Regions from separate parts of the Pseudomonas syringae pv. coryli str. NCPPB 4273 genome, predicted to be linked through region 1. Evidence: predicted binding sites of a transcription regulator. Region 1 holds the regulator's gene; the other holds the start of a gene.
The links. The regulator FliA, encoded in region 1, starts transcription of late flagellar genes. The targets are predictions, from matches to a motif close to CTAAAGTTTNNNNNNNNNNNGCCGNTAA.

Region 1 (7,618 bases):
ACGCAGCGCCACAGGCCGCCGAGCCTGCCATCGGCCAGCGCGCCTATGACTCGATGCGTTCCGAACTGAACGGCCTGCGTGAGCTGCTGGAAGTCCAGCTCGGCTCGCTGGCCTGGAACCAGCTGCAGGGCAGTCGTCCGCAGCAGGCCAACCTGTGGCGTCGTCTGCAACGTGTCGGCCTGTCCGGCCCGCTGTCACGCGACCTGCTGTCGATGATTCCGGAGATTGACGAGCCTCGTCAGGCCTGGCGCATGCTGCTGGCGCACCTGGCACGCATGATCGCCGTACCCGAAGTCGAGCCGCTCGAAGAGGGCGGCGTGATTGCAATGGTCGGTCCTGCCGGAATGGGCAAGACCACCACCCTGGCCAAACTGGCAGCACGTTACGTGCTGAAGTACGGCCCGCAGAATATCGCACTGGTCAGCATGGACAGTTTCCGCATCGGCGCGCAGGAGCAGCTCAAGACCCTTGGGCGCATCCTCAACGTACCGGTCACCCATATCGATCCTGGCCAGTCTCTGGTTCAGGCGCTGGAACCGCTGCTGCGTAAGCGTGTGGTGCTGATTGACACCGCCGGGCTGCAGGCCAGTGATCCTGCGCTGCGCATGCAGCTGGAAAGCCTCGCGGGTCGCGGCATCAAGTCACGCAACTATCTGGTACTGGCCACCACCAGCCAGAAGCAGGTGCTGACAGCCGCGTATCACAGTTACAAACGTTGTGGCCTGGCCGGATGCATTCTGACCAAGCTTGATGAAACGGCCAGCCTCGGTGAAGTCCTGAGCCTGGCGATCAGTCACGAATTACCTGTGGCCTACCTCACGGACGGACCACGCATTCCTGATGACCTGCATATTCCGCGTCGTCATCAGCTGGTAAGCCGCGCGGTGAGTGTGCAGATGCAGGACGAGCCTAGCGAGGAAGCAATGGCTGATATGTTTGCTGACCTCTATCACACCCCTGGCAAGAGAGTGGGTTAAGTGATGGATATTATTGGAATGTCCCTGCGTCAACGGTCTGCCATGCAGTGTTCATTTGCGCACGTGCAGCCCTCGATGTGGTTTCGGTCTACGCAAGACAAGGTAAAGAAATAACATGGGCAGCATGCATCCCGTACAGGTTATCGCGGTGACCGGTGGCAAAGGTGGCGTCGGTAAGACTAACGTGTCAGTGAACCTTTCACTGGCCCTCGCCGAGCTTGGCCGTCGCGTCATGCTGCTGGACGCCGATCTGGGTCTGGCCAATGTCGACGTGCTGCTCGGGTTAACGCCCAAGCGCACACTTGCCGATGTCATCGAGGGGCGTTGTGAGTTGCGCGACGTGCTGTTGCAGGGGCCGGGCGGGGTTCGAATCGTACCCGCTGCTTCCGGCACCCAGAGCATGGTGCATCTGTCGCCCGCCCAGCATGCCGGCCTGATCCAGGCGTTCAGCGAGATTGGCGACAACCTCGATGTGCTGGTGATCGACACGGCCGCCGGTATCGGCGAGTCGGTGGTCAGCTTCGTGCGCGCCGCTCAGGAAGTGCTGCTGGTGGTGTGCGATGAACCCACGTCGATCACCGATGCCTACGCCCTGATCAAACTGCTTAACCGCGATTACGGCATGAACCGCTTCCGGGTACTGGCCAACATGGCTCAGAGCCCGCAGGAAGGGCGCAACTTGTTCGCCAAACTGACCAAAGTGACGGATCGTTTTCTCGATGTTGCGCTGCAGTATGTAGGCGCCGTGCCGTACGACGAGTGCGTACGCAAGGCTGTACAGAAACAGCGCGCCGTTTACGAAGCATTCCCGCGTTCCAAATGTGCTCTGGCTTTCAAGGCCATTGCCCAGAAGGTTGATACTTGGCCGTTGCCAGCCAATCCGCGGGGTCATCTCGAGTTCTTCGTTGAGCGACTCGTTCACCAGACCAGTGCAGGGCCTGTGCAATGACTGCGAGCGGCTACCAGATGTACAGCAAGGCGTCCCGTAATTCACAATATGAGTTGATCGAGCGCTATGCGCCATTGGTCAAGCGTATCGCTTATCATCTGCTGGCGCGCTTGCCGGCCAGTGTGCAGGTCGAGGATCTGATCCAGGCCGGCATGATCGGCCTGCTTGAAGTCTCCACCAAGTATGATTCCACCAAGGGTGCGAGTTTCGAGACCTACGCCGGCATTCGCATCCGTGGTGCGATGCTCGATGAAGTGCGCAAGGGTGACTGGGCGCCACGCTCGGTACACCGCAATACGCGCATGGTCAGTGACGCAATTCGGGCAATTGAAGCTAAAACCGGCCGTGACGCTAAAGATCACGAGGTTGCGGCCGAACTCCAGTTGAGTCTCGATGATTACTACGGGATTTTGAATGACACCTTGGGCAGCCGCCTCTTCAGTTTCGACGACCTGCTGCAGGACGGCGATCATGAAGGGCTGCACGAGGATGGCGCAAGCGGATCGCTTGAGCCGTCGCGCGACCTGGAAGACGAGCGCTTCCAGGCTGCGTTGGCCGATGCAATTGCCAATCTGCCAGAGCGCGAGCGTCTGGTGTTGGCGCTGTACTACGACGAAGAGCTGAACCTCAAGGAAATCGGAGAGGTTCTTGGGGTCAGCGAATCTCGGGTCAGTCAGTTACACAGCCAGTGCGCAGCTCGTTTGCGAGGGCGTTTGGGGGAGTGGCGAGCGCGTTGACAGGCAATGTGCGGTCTTTGGCCGCATGTTGACTGCAAGCCGGCTGTGCAGAGCGTTACGTGGTAACAGGATCGACCCGTCAGAAGCCTGTCAGGCATTGCCTCGATGGGCTTGTTTCTCAGGTCCTTGCCTGTTGTTGTGCCAAGCCCGTCGTCGTTTCGTACAGCCGGGGGTGTGCTGTGCCAGTATTGAGTGAACAGCGTGTTCAGGTGCTGAACGCGTTAAAGACTGCTTGGAGGTCGAATTGGACAAGAACATGAAAATCCTCATCGTTGATGACTTCTCAACGATGCGGCGGATCATCAAGAACCTTTTGCGTGATCTGGGGTTTACCAACACATCGGAAGCGGATGATGGTCTGACCGCATTGCCGATGCTGCAGAGCGGTGCCTTTGACTTTCTGGTGACGGACTGGAACATGCCTGGCATGTCCGGTATCGATCTGCTGCGCGAAGTCCGCAAGGACGAACGCCTCAAGAGCCTTCCCGTGCTGATGGTCACTGCCGAAGCCAAGCGTGAGCAGATCATTGAAGCTGCCCAGGCTGGGGTGAACGGCTATGTAGTCAAGCCATTCACTGCCCAAGCCCTGAAAGACAAGATCGACAAGATCTTTGAACGCGTCAATAGCTGATGCAAGCCGCGAGGGCGCTATGGATAACAATGATTCGATGGCCGACTTTGAGTCGACCTTAAAAAGACACGCGCAGGAACTTGTCACCAGCCTTGAAAAGGGTCGTTTCGGTGACGCTGTGCAACTGATCCACGAACTCAATCAGACACGCGACCGCGGCCTTTATCAGGAAGTGGGCAAGCTGACTCGTGAGCTGCACAGTGCAATCGTAAACTTTCACATCGATCCGCACATGCCTCAAGCCGAGGAAGTGTCGCAGATCACGGATGCTACCGAACGCCTGTCGTATGTGGTGAGGCTGACCGAGAATGCGGCCAACCGCACCATGGACCTGGTGGAGGAGAGTACGCCGGTCATGAACGGCCTGAGTTCCGACGCCAAGGCGTTGAGCGACGACTGGGGACGTTTCATGCGCCGCGAAATCGGTGCCGAAGAGTTCCGCGAGCTGGCCAAGCGGGTCGATGGTTTTCTGACGCGTACCGAGAAGGAAACCCATCAGGTTTCCGCGCATCTCAATGACATTCTGCTTGCCCAGGATTACCAGGACCTTACCGGTCAGGTCATCAAGCGTGTGACGCAACTGGTCACTGAAGTCGAGAGCAATCTGCTCAAACTGGTGCTCATGGCCAGTCATGTCGATCGCTTTGCTGGCATCGAACATGACGAACAATCCATCCTCGATGAAAAAGATCCTAAAAAACATCTCGCTCAGGGTGAAGGTCCGCAGATTCATGCCGATAAACGTGAAGACGTCGTATCCGGACAGGATGATGTAGACGATCTGCTATCGAGCCTCGGCTTCTAAGATCTGTTGACGGTTAATTTTAGGGAGCACCCCATGAGCTTCGGCGCCGATGAAGAAATCCTTCAGGATTTTCTGGTAGAGGCCGGCGAAATTCTGGAGCAGTTGTCAGAGCAATTGGTCGAGCTGGAAAGCCGACCGGATGATGCTGATCTGCTCAATGCAATTTTTCGCGGTTTTCACACTGTAAAAGGGGGCGCCGGCTTCCTCCAGCTCCATGAGCTGGTGGAGTGCTGCCACATCGCCGAAAACGTGTTCGACATCCTGCGCAAGGGTGAACGTCGCGTTGATTCCGAACTGATGGACGTGGTCCTTGAAGCACTGGACTCCGTCAATAGCATGTTCGGTCAGGTACGTGAACGGACTGACGTAACTCCGGCGACGCCAGAACTGCTGGCCGCGCTGGCGCGTCTGGCCGAGCCACAATCTGCCGATGAGGCCGCGGCTCCCGAGCCAGAGCCCGAGCCGGTGGTTGAAGTCCAGGCTGCTGCTGCGGTTGCAGAACCAGCTGCTGGCGACGAAATTACCGATGATGAATTCGAGCAGCTGCTCGATTCGCTGCACGGCTCCAGCCCGGTATCTGCAGCGCCTGCACAGGCGCCAGCAGCCGCTGCGCCGGCAAGTGATGAAATCACCGATCAGGAATTTGAATCCCTGCTTGATCAGTTGCATGGCAAGGGCAAGTTTGCGGCTGATGCTGCAACCGCTCCGGCCCCCGCTCCTGCGGCGCAGCGCGGTGCCGCGCCTGCCGGTGACGAAATCACTGACGATGAATTCGAAGCGTTACTCGATCAACTGCACGGCAAAGGCTCGTTTGATGGTGCCGTAGCGGCTCCCGTAGCTGCTGCACCTGTGGCCGTTGCTGCCAAGGCACCCGCTGCTGCTGCGTCGGACGAAATCACCGATCACGAATTCGAAAGCCTGCTCGACGAATTGCATGGCAAGGGCAAGTTCGAGCCGGAGGCGATTGTTGCCAAGGCGCCTGCTCCGCCACCGCCGCCTCCTGTTGCCAAGCCTGCTGCGGCGCCTGCTGCCAAAGCCGAACCGGCCAAACCCGCAGCGGCTCCGGCCCCTGCGCGCGCTCCTGCGCCTACCGGCGAAAAGCCGGTGGCGACAGAAGCCGAAACCACGGTTCGTGTCGATACCGCCCGACTGGACGAGATCATGAACATGGTCGGCGAGCTGGTGCTGGTGCGTAACCGCCTGGTGCGGTTGGGTCTCAACAGCGGCGATGAAGCCATGTCCAAGGCCGTTTCCAACCTGGATGTGGTGACCGCCGATCTGCAGACTGCGGTGATGAAAACCCGCATGCAGCCGATCAAGAAAGTTTTCGGTCGTTTCCCGCGTCTGGTTCGTGACCTGGCTCGCCAGCTCAAGAAAGAGATCAACCTGGAACTGGTCGGCGAAGAAACCGACCTCGACAAGAACCTCGTAGAGGCGCTTGCCGATCCACTGGTCCACTTGGTGCGTAACGCGGTCGACCACGGTATCGAAACGCCGGAAGAGCGCGAAGCCACGGGCAAGTCCCGCGGCGGGCGGGTAATCCTTTCCGCAGAGCAGGAAGGCGACCATATCCTGCTGTCGATCTCCGATGACGGCAAGGGCATGGACCCTAACGTCCTGCGCTCCATTGCGGTGAAACGCGGCGTCATGGACAAGGATGCAGCCGATCGGTTGAGTGACACCGATTGCTACAACCTGATCTTCGCACCGGGCTTCTCGACCAAGACCGAGATTTCCGATGTGTCGGGTCGCGGTGTGGGCATGGACGTGGTCAAGACCAAAATCTCCCAGCTCAACGGCTCGATCAACATCTACTCGACCAAGGGCCAGGGTTCGAAGATCGTCATCAAGGTGCCGTTGACGCTGGCGATCATGCCGACCCTGATGGTGATGCTGGGCAACCAGGCCTTCGCTTTCCCGCTGGTCAACGTCAACGAAATCTTCCACCTGAACCTGTCGACTACCAACGTGGTTGATGGCCAGGAAGTGGTGATCGTACGTGACAAGGCCTTGCCGCTGTTCTACCTCAAGCGCTGGCTGGTCAGTTCGGCGGCTCACGAGGAGCAGCGTGAAGGGCACGTGGTAATTCTCACGGTCGGCACTCAGCGCATCGGTTTTGTCGTCGATCAGCTGGTCGGTCAGGAAGAAGTGGTTATCAAACCGCTGGGCAAGATGCTGCAAGGTACGCCGGGCATGTCGGGCGCCACCATCACCGGTGACGGTCGCATCGCCTTGATTCTCGATGTACCCAGCATGCTCAAGCGTTACGCCGCACGGCGTATCTGAACCCGGGGTCGCGGGCAGCCTGGCTGCCTGCGGCACCTATTGGAGTGTTTATGGCAGTCAAGGTCCTGGTGGTGGATGATTCCGGTTTTTTCCGCCGCCGCGTTACGGAAATTCTTTCTTCGGACCCCAACATTGTAGTGGTCGGCACCGCCACCAACGGCAAGGAAGCGATTGAGCAGGCGCTGGCGCTCAAGCCGGATGTCATCACCATGGACTACGAAATGCCGATGATGGATGGCATTACGGCAGTTCGCCATATCATGCAGCGTATCCCCACCCCGGTATTGATGTTCTCGTCGCTGACGCACGAAGGTGCGCGCGTGACGCTGGATGCTCTTGACGCCGGTGCGGTGGATTTTCTGCCCAAGAATTTCGAAGATATCTCGCGCAACCCGCAGAAGGTCAAGCAACTGCTGTGCGAGAAAATCAACAGCATTTCACGCAGTAACCGTCGTTCCAGCGGGTTCGGTTCAGCCAGTGCCGCTCCGGCGGCTCCGGCATCGTCGACGTTGTCCAGCCGCGCCTCCGCGCCAGCCCCTGCACCTGCCAGGGCAGTGCCGTCACGCACGGCAACACCTGCTGCCGCCCCGGCCGCCCCGGCCCATCATGCGCCGGCGCACCCGACGACTTCAGGCACGGCCAAGCGCAAGGCCTACAAGCTGGTGGCCATTGGTACCTCAACCGGCGGCCCGGTCGCGCTGCAACGGGTGCTGACCCAACTGCCAGCCAATTTTCCGGCACCACTGGTGCTGATTCAGCACATGCCTGCGGCGTTTACCAAAGCGTTTGCCGAGCGTCTCGACAAGCTGTGCAAGATCAGCGTCAAGGAAGCCGAAGACGGCGACGTGCTGCGTCCTGGTGTGGCGCTGCTGGCGCCGGGTGGCAAGCAGATGATGGTTGACGGACGCGGTACGGTGAAGATTCTGCCGGGCGACGAGCGCCTCAATTACAAGCCCTGCGTCGACATTACCTTTGGCTCTGCCGCCAAGTCCTACGGCGACAAGGTGCTTTCGGTGGTCTTGACCGGCATGGGTGCCGATGGCCGCGAGGGCGCGCGTCTGCTCAAGCAGGCCGGCAGTACCGTATGGGCTCAGGACGAAGCGAGCTGCGTGATTTATGGCATGCCGATGGCCATCGTCAAGGCCGAACTCGCGGATGCGATCTACAGTCTCGACGACATCGGTCGGCACCTGGTAGAGGCCTGTCTCTGATGGATGTACTGAGCCTTATCGG
Region 2 (7,618 bases), on a different contig from region 1:
GCGTCGAACAGCGAATCATCCGACTTGCGACCGGTGACGATCACATTGCCCTTGTACAACTTCAGGCGCACAACGCCGTTCACGTGAGCCTGGGACGCGTCGATCATCTGCTGCAGCATCAGACGCTCAGGGCTCCACCAGTAACCTGTGTAGATCAGGCTGGCATATTTGGCCATGAGTTCGTCCTTGAGGTGGGCGACTTCGCGGTCCAGAGTGATCGATTCGATGGCGCGGTGAGCGCGCAGCATGATGGTGCCACCCGGCGTCTCGTAGCAGCCACGGGACTTCATGCCCACATAACGGTTTTCAACGATATCCAGACGGCCGATACCGTTTTCGCCGCCGATGCGGTTCAGGGTCGCCAGCACGGTGGCCGGGGTCATTTCGACGCCATCCAGCGCAACGATGTCGCCATTGCGGTAGGTCAGCTCAAGGTAGGTTGCAACGTTTGGCGCGTCCTCAGGGGATTTGGTCCAGCGCCACATGTCTTCTTCGTGCTCGGTCCAGGTGTCTTCCAGCACGCCGCCTTCATAGGAGATGTGCAGCAGGTTGGCGTCCATGGAGTACGGGGATTTCTTCTTGCCGTGACGCTCGATCGGAATGTTGTGCTTCTCGGCGTAGTCCATCAGTTTTTCACGCGACAGCAGATCCCATTCGCGCCACGGAGCGATGACCTTGACGCCTGGCTTGAGCGCGTAGGCACCCAGCTCGAAACGCACCTGGTCGTTACCCTTGCCGGTTGCGCCGTGGGAAATGGCGTCAGCGCCGGTTTCGTTGGCGATCTCGATCAGACGCTTGGCGATCAACGGACGGGCGATGGAGGTACCCAGCAGGTACTCGCCTTCATAGACGGTGTTGGCACGGAACATCGGGAAGACGAAATCGCGCACGAACTCTTCGCGCAGGTCATCGATGTAGATTTCTTTCACGCCCATGGCCTGCGCCTTGGCGCGTGCCGGCTCGACTTCTTCACCCTGACCCAGGTCAGCGGTAAAGGTCACCACTTCGCAGTTGTACGTATCTTGCAGCCACTTGAGGATTACCGAAGTATCCAGGCCACCGGAATACGCGAGAACTACCTTGTTTACGTCCGCCATGCCATCACTCCACCGGGTTGTACGGAAAACCGCTGATTCTACCGTTCAAACCAGCAAATTTACAGGGGCGCGACAGCTTGTGACGACAAGGCGACGTCTGACAGATGCTTTTTACAGGCTTTAAGAGGTGTGTGCTGCGCTGGCAGACGCAACCGGTACCGGGCGCTCATCGGGCGCAACGCGCTCGAGGTGCACGTTGACCCGACGGTTGCGCGCACGGTTCGCTTCATTGGTGTTAGGCGCCAGCGGGTAGCGCTCGCCATGAAAGCGCAGGGTGATTTGCTGCTCGGGTATGCCTTGAGCCTTGAAATAATCCATGACCGCCAGCGCGCGACGGCGGGACAGGTCACGGTTGGTCAGGCGATTGCCGCTGTTATCCGAATGACCGTCCAGCTCGATACGGTTCACGGTCGGGTCGGCCTTCAAATAGGCGACCATATTGTCCAGACGCGCCTTGGCACGGGCATCCAGCTCGATACCGCCGCCAGGGAAACCCACTTCAGCCTGTTTGATCTGATCGAAGTTCATCGGCAGCAGCTTGGCAGTGCATGCCTGGTAATCGCTGAATGCCTTGCTGAACTTGACCGGCAGCAGACGCACTTCCATCTGGCCGCCGTCGCGGGTGTAGTGGCGAATGAGCGGACTGCGCCCGTCCATCAGACCACTGATCAGACGTCCGGCCTGAGCCTGAGAGGTATTGAAGGGAATATCGCCATTGCTGACGCGCACCGATCCCAGGTTGATATCGCCACGTCCCGGCTGCCAGGGCGCCGCAGCGGCCAGCAGCGTCGCAGAGCCATTACCGAGCATGTTGTATGAAGCCTTGAGGCGAAACGTCGCCTGCTCGCCCGCGCGGCGCACGAACTCACCGGCACCGAAGTCGGTGATCGGCTGAGTCAGGCGGCACTCGAACTGATCGCCTTCGACCTTCCACTCAATGCTCTCCAGACGCGTCTGGAAACTGATAGCCATCGCCGGGAGGCTGGCAAACATGCTGAGCAGGGCTAAATATCGCTGGCGCACGGGAGGCTCCACTGGAAATGAACGCGAAACAGAAAATTACCGACTGACAAGGGAGCTATCGGTAACTTCATGCAAAACTTGATAGCGGATGCCTGAGAGAGTCTTTTCCGGTAGCATTCCCAGCGAGTTTGACCCGCCTGGAATCCCCAATGTCTGACCGCCTGACCCTCCTGCGTCCCGACGACTGGCATATTCACCTCCGTGACGGAGCTGTCTTGCCTCATACCGTTGCTGACGTAGCGCGAACTTTTGGCCGCGCAATCATCATGCCCAACCTCGTGCCTCCGGTACGCAACGCGCAGCAAGCCGATGCCTATCGCCAGCGCATTCTGGCTGCACGCCCGGCCAGCAGCCGCTTCGAGCCGTTGATGGTGTTGTACCTTACCGACCAGACCACGCCCGACGACATCCGCACCGCCAAGGCCAGTGGCTTCGTGTACGCGGCCAAGCTGTATCCGGCCGGCGCGACCACCAACTCCGATTCCGGTGTCACCAGCATCGACAATATCTTCCCTGCCCTCGAAGCCATGGCCGAAGTCGGCATGCTGCTGCTGGTGCACGGGGAAGTGACACGTGGCGAAATCGACGTATTCGATCGCGAAAAGGTCTTCATCGATGAGCACCTGCGCCGTGTAGTCGAGCGCTTCCCGGCCCTGAAGGTGGTGTTCGAACACATCACCACCGGTGAAGCGGTGCAGTTCGTCAATGAAGCTTCAGACAATGTCGCGGCGACCATCACCGCGCATCACCTGCTGTACAACCGTAATCACATGCTGGTCGGCGGGATTCGTCCGCACTTCTATTGCCTGCCGATCCTCAAGCGCAATACGCATCAGACGGCCCTGCTCGACGCGGCCACCAGCGGCAGCGGCAAGTTCTTCCTGGGCACCGACTCGGCGCCGCATGCACAGCATGCCAAGGAAAACGCCTGCGGTTGCGCCGGGTGCTACACCGCCTACGCAGCCATCGAGCTGTATGCCGAAGCTTTCGAGCAGCGTAACGCTCTGGACAAGCTGGAAGGCTTCGCCAGCCTTTACGGTCCGGCGTTCTACGGCTTGCCCGCCAATCAGGACACCATCACGCTGGTGCGTGACGAGTGGACCGCCCCTGCCAGCCTGCCATTTGGCGAGTTGACTGTTATCCCGCTGCGCGCTGGTGAAAAGCTGCGCTGGCGTCTGGAGGAACACGCGTGAGTGAAGATCATTTTGACGACGAACACGAAGGCCACGGCGGTGGCGGCGGTTCCCGTCACCCGATGGCGGCGCGCTTTCGCGGCTACCTGCCAGTAGTCGTCGACGTAGAAACCGGCGGTTTCAATTCAGCCACCGATGCCTTGCTGGAAATCGCTGCGGTGACGATCGGCATGGATGAAAAAGGCTTCGTGTTCCCGGAACACACCTATTTCTTCCGCGTAGAACCGTTCGAGGGTGCCAACATCGAAGCGGCGGCGCTGGAGTTCACCGGCATCAAGCTCGATCACCCGCTGCGCATGGCCGTCAGCGAAGAAACCGCGATGAACGACATCTTCCGCGGCGTGCGCAAGGCCCTCAAGGCCAATGGCTGCAAACGCGCGGTGCTGGTCGGCCACAACGCCAGCTTCGACCTCGGCTTCGTCAATGCCGCCGTCGCGCGGATGGACATGAAGCGCAACCCGTTCCACCCGTTCTCCAGCTTCGACACCGCCACCCTCGCCGGCCTGGCCTATGGTCAGACCGTGCTGGCAAAGGCCTGTCAGGCTGCCGGCATCGACTTCGACGGTCGCGAGGCGCACTCGGCCCGCTATGACACCGAGAAGACGGCCGAGCTGTTCTGCGGCATCGTCAATCGCTGGAAAGAAATGGGCGGTTGGCAAGATTTCGACGACTGAGGTCGACACGTCCGTGAATGGACCGGCCTTGTGCCGGTTTTTTCATGCCTGCAGCGGGACGATTCAGAGGGCATACCCAAGAAGCGTTTCCTGCGAAAGCAACCGCTCATCGCTCGATCTGAATACAACCCAAAACAGTTTTGACAAGCATTCTCATTAACATTAAGCTCCTCGGCACCAAGCAATAAACCAGCGACGGTCCATAGCTTATGTATGTTTGCCTCTGCCAAGGTGTCACCGACGGTCAAATCCGGGATGCAATTCTGGAAGGCTGCTGCAGTTATCGTGAAGTCCGTGAAACACTCGGCGTTGCGAGTAAATGTGGAAAATGCGCCTGCCTTGCTAAGGAAGTGGTGCGTGATACGCTGACCGAGCTGCAAACCAGCCATGCCTTGCTGGCCTATCCGGCAAAATTTTCAGCTGCCTGAACCCCCTCTTTTAAAGAACCGGACACCACGTCCGGTTTTTTTATGCCTGTAATTCAAGCGCTTAGCGTCAAGATGCGGAACTCAAACATTCTTATTCCTATTTAATTTCACTTATTATTCAACAACTTAGGTTTGACAGGCGTTTAAGCGCAGCTCACACTCGGCACTTATATACACAAGCCACCGGCAGGACCTCGAACATGAAAGGCGACATTACCGTCATCCAGCATCTCAACAAGATCCTCGGGAACGAGCTGGTCGCTATCAATCAGTATTTCCTGCATGCGCGCATGTATGAAGACTGGGGTCTGAAAAAGCTGGGTGGCCACGAATATAAAGAGTCCATCCATGCGATGAAGTACGCTGACAAGCTGATCAAGCGCACCTTGTTTCTGGAAGGGCTGCCCAACCTGCAGGACCTGGGCAAGATCCTCATCGGTGAGCACACCAAGGAAATGCTGGAGTGCGACCTGAAGATCGAGCAAAAAGGTCTGGCCGATCTGAAAGCCGCGATCGCTCACTTTGAGACAGTCGGTGACTTCGGCAGCCGTGAGCTGCTGGAAGACATCCTTGAGCCCAAGGAAGAGCAAATCGACTGGCTGGAGACTCAGTTGGGTCTGATCGTCAAGGTCGGTATCGAGAACTACCTGCAGTCGCAGATGGGTGACTGATTCCCCATCGCGCCGCAATGAAAAAGCCCGCCTCAATCGAGAGCGGGCTTTTTCTTGTGCGTAAAGCCTTGCTGGAGCGTAGGAGGCGATAATCGCGACTATCGTGCGACGCTCTGCGCGAGGCTTTACTCGGCCTTGGCGGCGGATGCTTCCTTGACCAACGTCTGCAACGAACCGTCAGCCATCATCTCGGTGATGATGTCGCTACCACCGACCAGCTCACCGGCAACCCACAGTTGCGGGAAAGTCGGCCAGTTGGCGTACTTTGGCAAGTTGGCGCGGATTTCAGGGTTTTGCAGAATGTCGACGTAGGCAAACTTTTCGCCACACGCCATCAATGCCTGGGAAGCCTTGGCCGAAAAGCCGCATTGCGGAGCGTTCGGAGCGCCTTTCATGTAAAGCAGAATGGTGTTGTTGGCAATCTGCTCTTTGATCGTTTCGATGATATCCATGGAGCACCTCGGCTGAAATATCCGACTCAGTTGTCGGCACGGTGGCGCATTGTAACGAAATCCCGAGCATGACGCTCTGTCTTGAGGCTTAACACGCCACGACCTGCACCGGTACGCCGTTCAACGCCGCGTTGCCGGACAGCGCGTCGAGTTGCCGTTCGTCGGTCAGGTCATTGGCACTGACGCCAGGCAGGCTCTGCGCGATCGCCATCTTTACCCCCGCACGTGAATGCCCCCAACCGTGCGGCAGGCTGACCACCCCGGGCATCATGTCCAGACTGCCCAGCACCTGAACCTCGATCATCCCGACCCGGGAACTGACCCGGACCTGCTGGCCGTCACTCAGACCACGGCACGCAAGATCGTCAGGATGCATCAACAGTTGATGCCGGGGTTTGCCCTTCACCAGCCGATGGTAGTTGTGCATCCAGGAATTGTTACTGCGCACATGCCGGCGGCCAATCAGCAGCAACTCACCGGCCTGGGGAGCAGGCTCGGCTGCAAAGCGCGCCAGGTCGGCCATGATCACCTCAGGCGCGGCCTGAATGCGAGCATTGGCGGTCTTGAGGCGCTCTGCAAGGTTGGCCTTCAACGCCCCAAGATCAAGACCGTGCGGATGACTGTCCAGGGTCTCCAGTGACAGCTTATGGGGTGATGCGTCGCCATAGAGGCCTGCACGCAGCCCGCGATCGATCATCTGCGCAGGCGGCAACGTGGGTTTCAGCGCCCGCTCGGCCTTGTCGGCAAAGGCGCTGGCCAGCCCGACGAAAATCTCCCAGTCGTGCAGCGCACCTTCGGGCTTGTCGAAAATGGCCCGATTGAAGCGCGTGACGTTACGCACTGCCAGGGTGTTGAAGGTGGTGTCGTAGTGATCATTTTCCAGTGCCGAGGTGGACGGCAGGATCAAGTCGGCGTGGCGAGTGGTCTCGTTGATGTAAAGATCGATGCTGAGCATGAACTCAAGCCCTTCGAGCGCCTGCTCCAGTTGACGGCCGTTGGGCGTTGACAGAACCGGGTTACCCGCAACGGTCACCAACGCGCGAACTTGCCCCTCCCCCGCTACGAGCATTTCCTCGGCCAGCGCCGAGACCGGCAACTCGCCGCCATACTCCGGCAGGCCCGACACCCTGCTTTGCCACAGATTGAAATGACCGCCGGATGTCGAGCTGACGAGGTCAACGGCGGGCTCTGTACAGAGTGCGCCACCCACACGGTCCAGGTTGCCAGTCACCAGATTGATCAGTTGTGCCAGCCAATGGCACAGCGTGCCGAAGGTCTGAGTCGACACGCCCATTCGCCCATAACACACCGCCTTGTCAGCGGCCGCGAAATCCCGCGCCAGTTGCCGGATCTGTTCGGCAGCAATACCGCAGCGAGGGCTCATGGCCTCTGCAGTGAAACCGGCAATGGCGTGGCGAACCTGCTCCAGGCCGTCGACAGGCAAATGGCTCTCGCGGGTCAGCCCCTCCTCGAACAGCGTATTGAGCAGCCCGAACAGCAACGCCGCATCACCGCCCGGACGTACGAACAGATGCTGGTCAGCGATGGCAGCCGTCTCACTGCGGCGCGGGTCGATGACCACCAGTTTGCCGCCGCGCTGCTGGATTGCTTTCAGACGTTTTTCGACATCCGGTACCGTCATGATGCTGCCATTGGAGGCCAACGGATTACCGCCGAGAATCAGCATGAAATCGGTGTGATCGATATCCGGAATCGGCAACAGCATGCCGTGGCCATACATCAGGAAACTGCTGAGGTGGTGCGGCAACTGATCGACCGACGTGGCCGAAAAACGATTGCGGGTCTTGAGCAGGCCGAGAAAGTAATTGCTGTGCGTCATCAACCCGTAGTTATGCACGCTGGGGTTGCCCTGATAGACCGCTACCGCGTTTTGCCCATGGCGCTGCTGAATGGCGTAAAGCCGCTCCGCCACCAGATCGAACGCCTGCTGCCAGGCAATCGGCTGCCACTGATCACCGCTGCGCAGCATCGGCTGGCGCAAACGATCAGGGTCGTTCTGGATGTCCTGCAGCGCAACCGCCTTGGGGCAGATATGGCCGCGGCTGAACGTGTCCAGCGT

Region 2: a site for FliA is predicted at 2,176-2,203, ahead of P406_RS24660 (flagellar protein MotY). Genes of this name have one in related genera too.

What each region holds. Positions count from the first base shown of each region.
Region 1 covers NZ_AWQP01000015.1:8,444-16,061, forward strand. The annotation lists gene flhF (flagellar biosynthesis GTPase FlhF) at 1-977, shown strand, start outside; gene fleN (flagellar synthesis regulator FleN) at 1,093-1,926, shown strand; gene fliA (RNA polymerase sigma factor FliA) at 1,923-2,663, shown strand; gene P406_RS07630 (chemotaxis response regulator CheY) at 2,920-3,294, shown strand; gene P406_RS07635 (protein phosphatase CheZ) at 3,314-4,099, shown strand; gene P406_RS07640 (chemotaxis protein CheA) at 4,133-6,385, shown strand; gene P406_RS07645 (protein-glutamate methylesterase/protein-glutamine glutaminase) at 6,436-7,596, shown strand; gene P406_RS07650 (flagellar motor protein) at 7,596-7,618, shown strand, end outside.
Region 2 covers NZ_AWQP01000071.1:21,044-28,661, forward strand. The annotation lists gene P406_RS24655 (argininosuccinate synthase) at 1-1,097, opposite strand, end outside; gene P406_RS24660 (flagellar protein MotY) at 1,218-2,120, opposite strand; gene pyrC (dihydroorotase) at 2,270-3,313, shown strand; gene rnt (ribonuclease T) at 3,310-3,987, shown strand; gene P406_RS24675 (bacterioferritin-associated ferredoxin) at 4,197-4,415, shown strand; gene bfr (bacterioferritin) at 4,616-5,086, shown strand; gene grxD (Grx4 family monothiol glutaredoxin) at 5,212-5,538, opposite strand; gene P406_RS24690 (molybdopterin oxidoreductase family protein) at 5,627-7,618, opposite strand, start outside.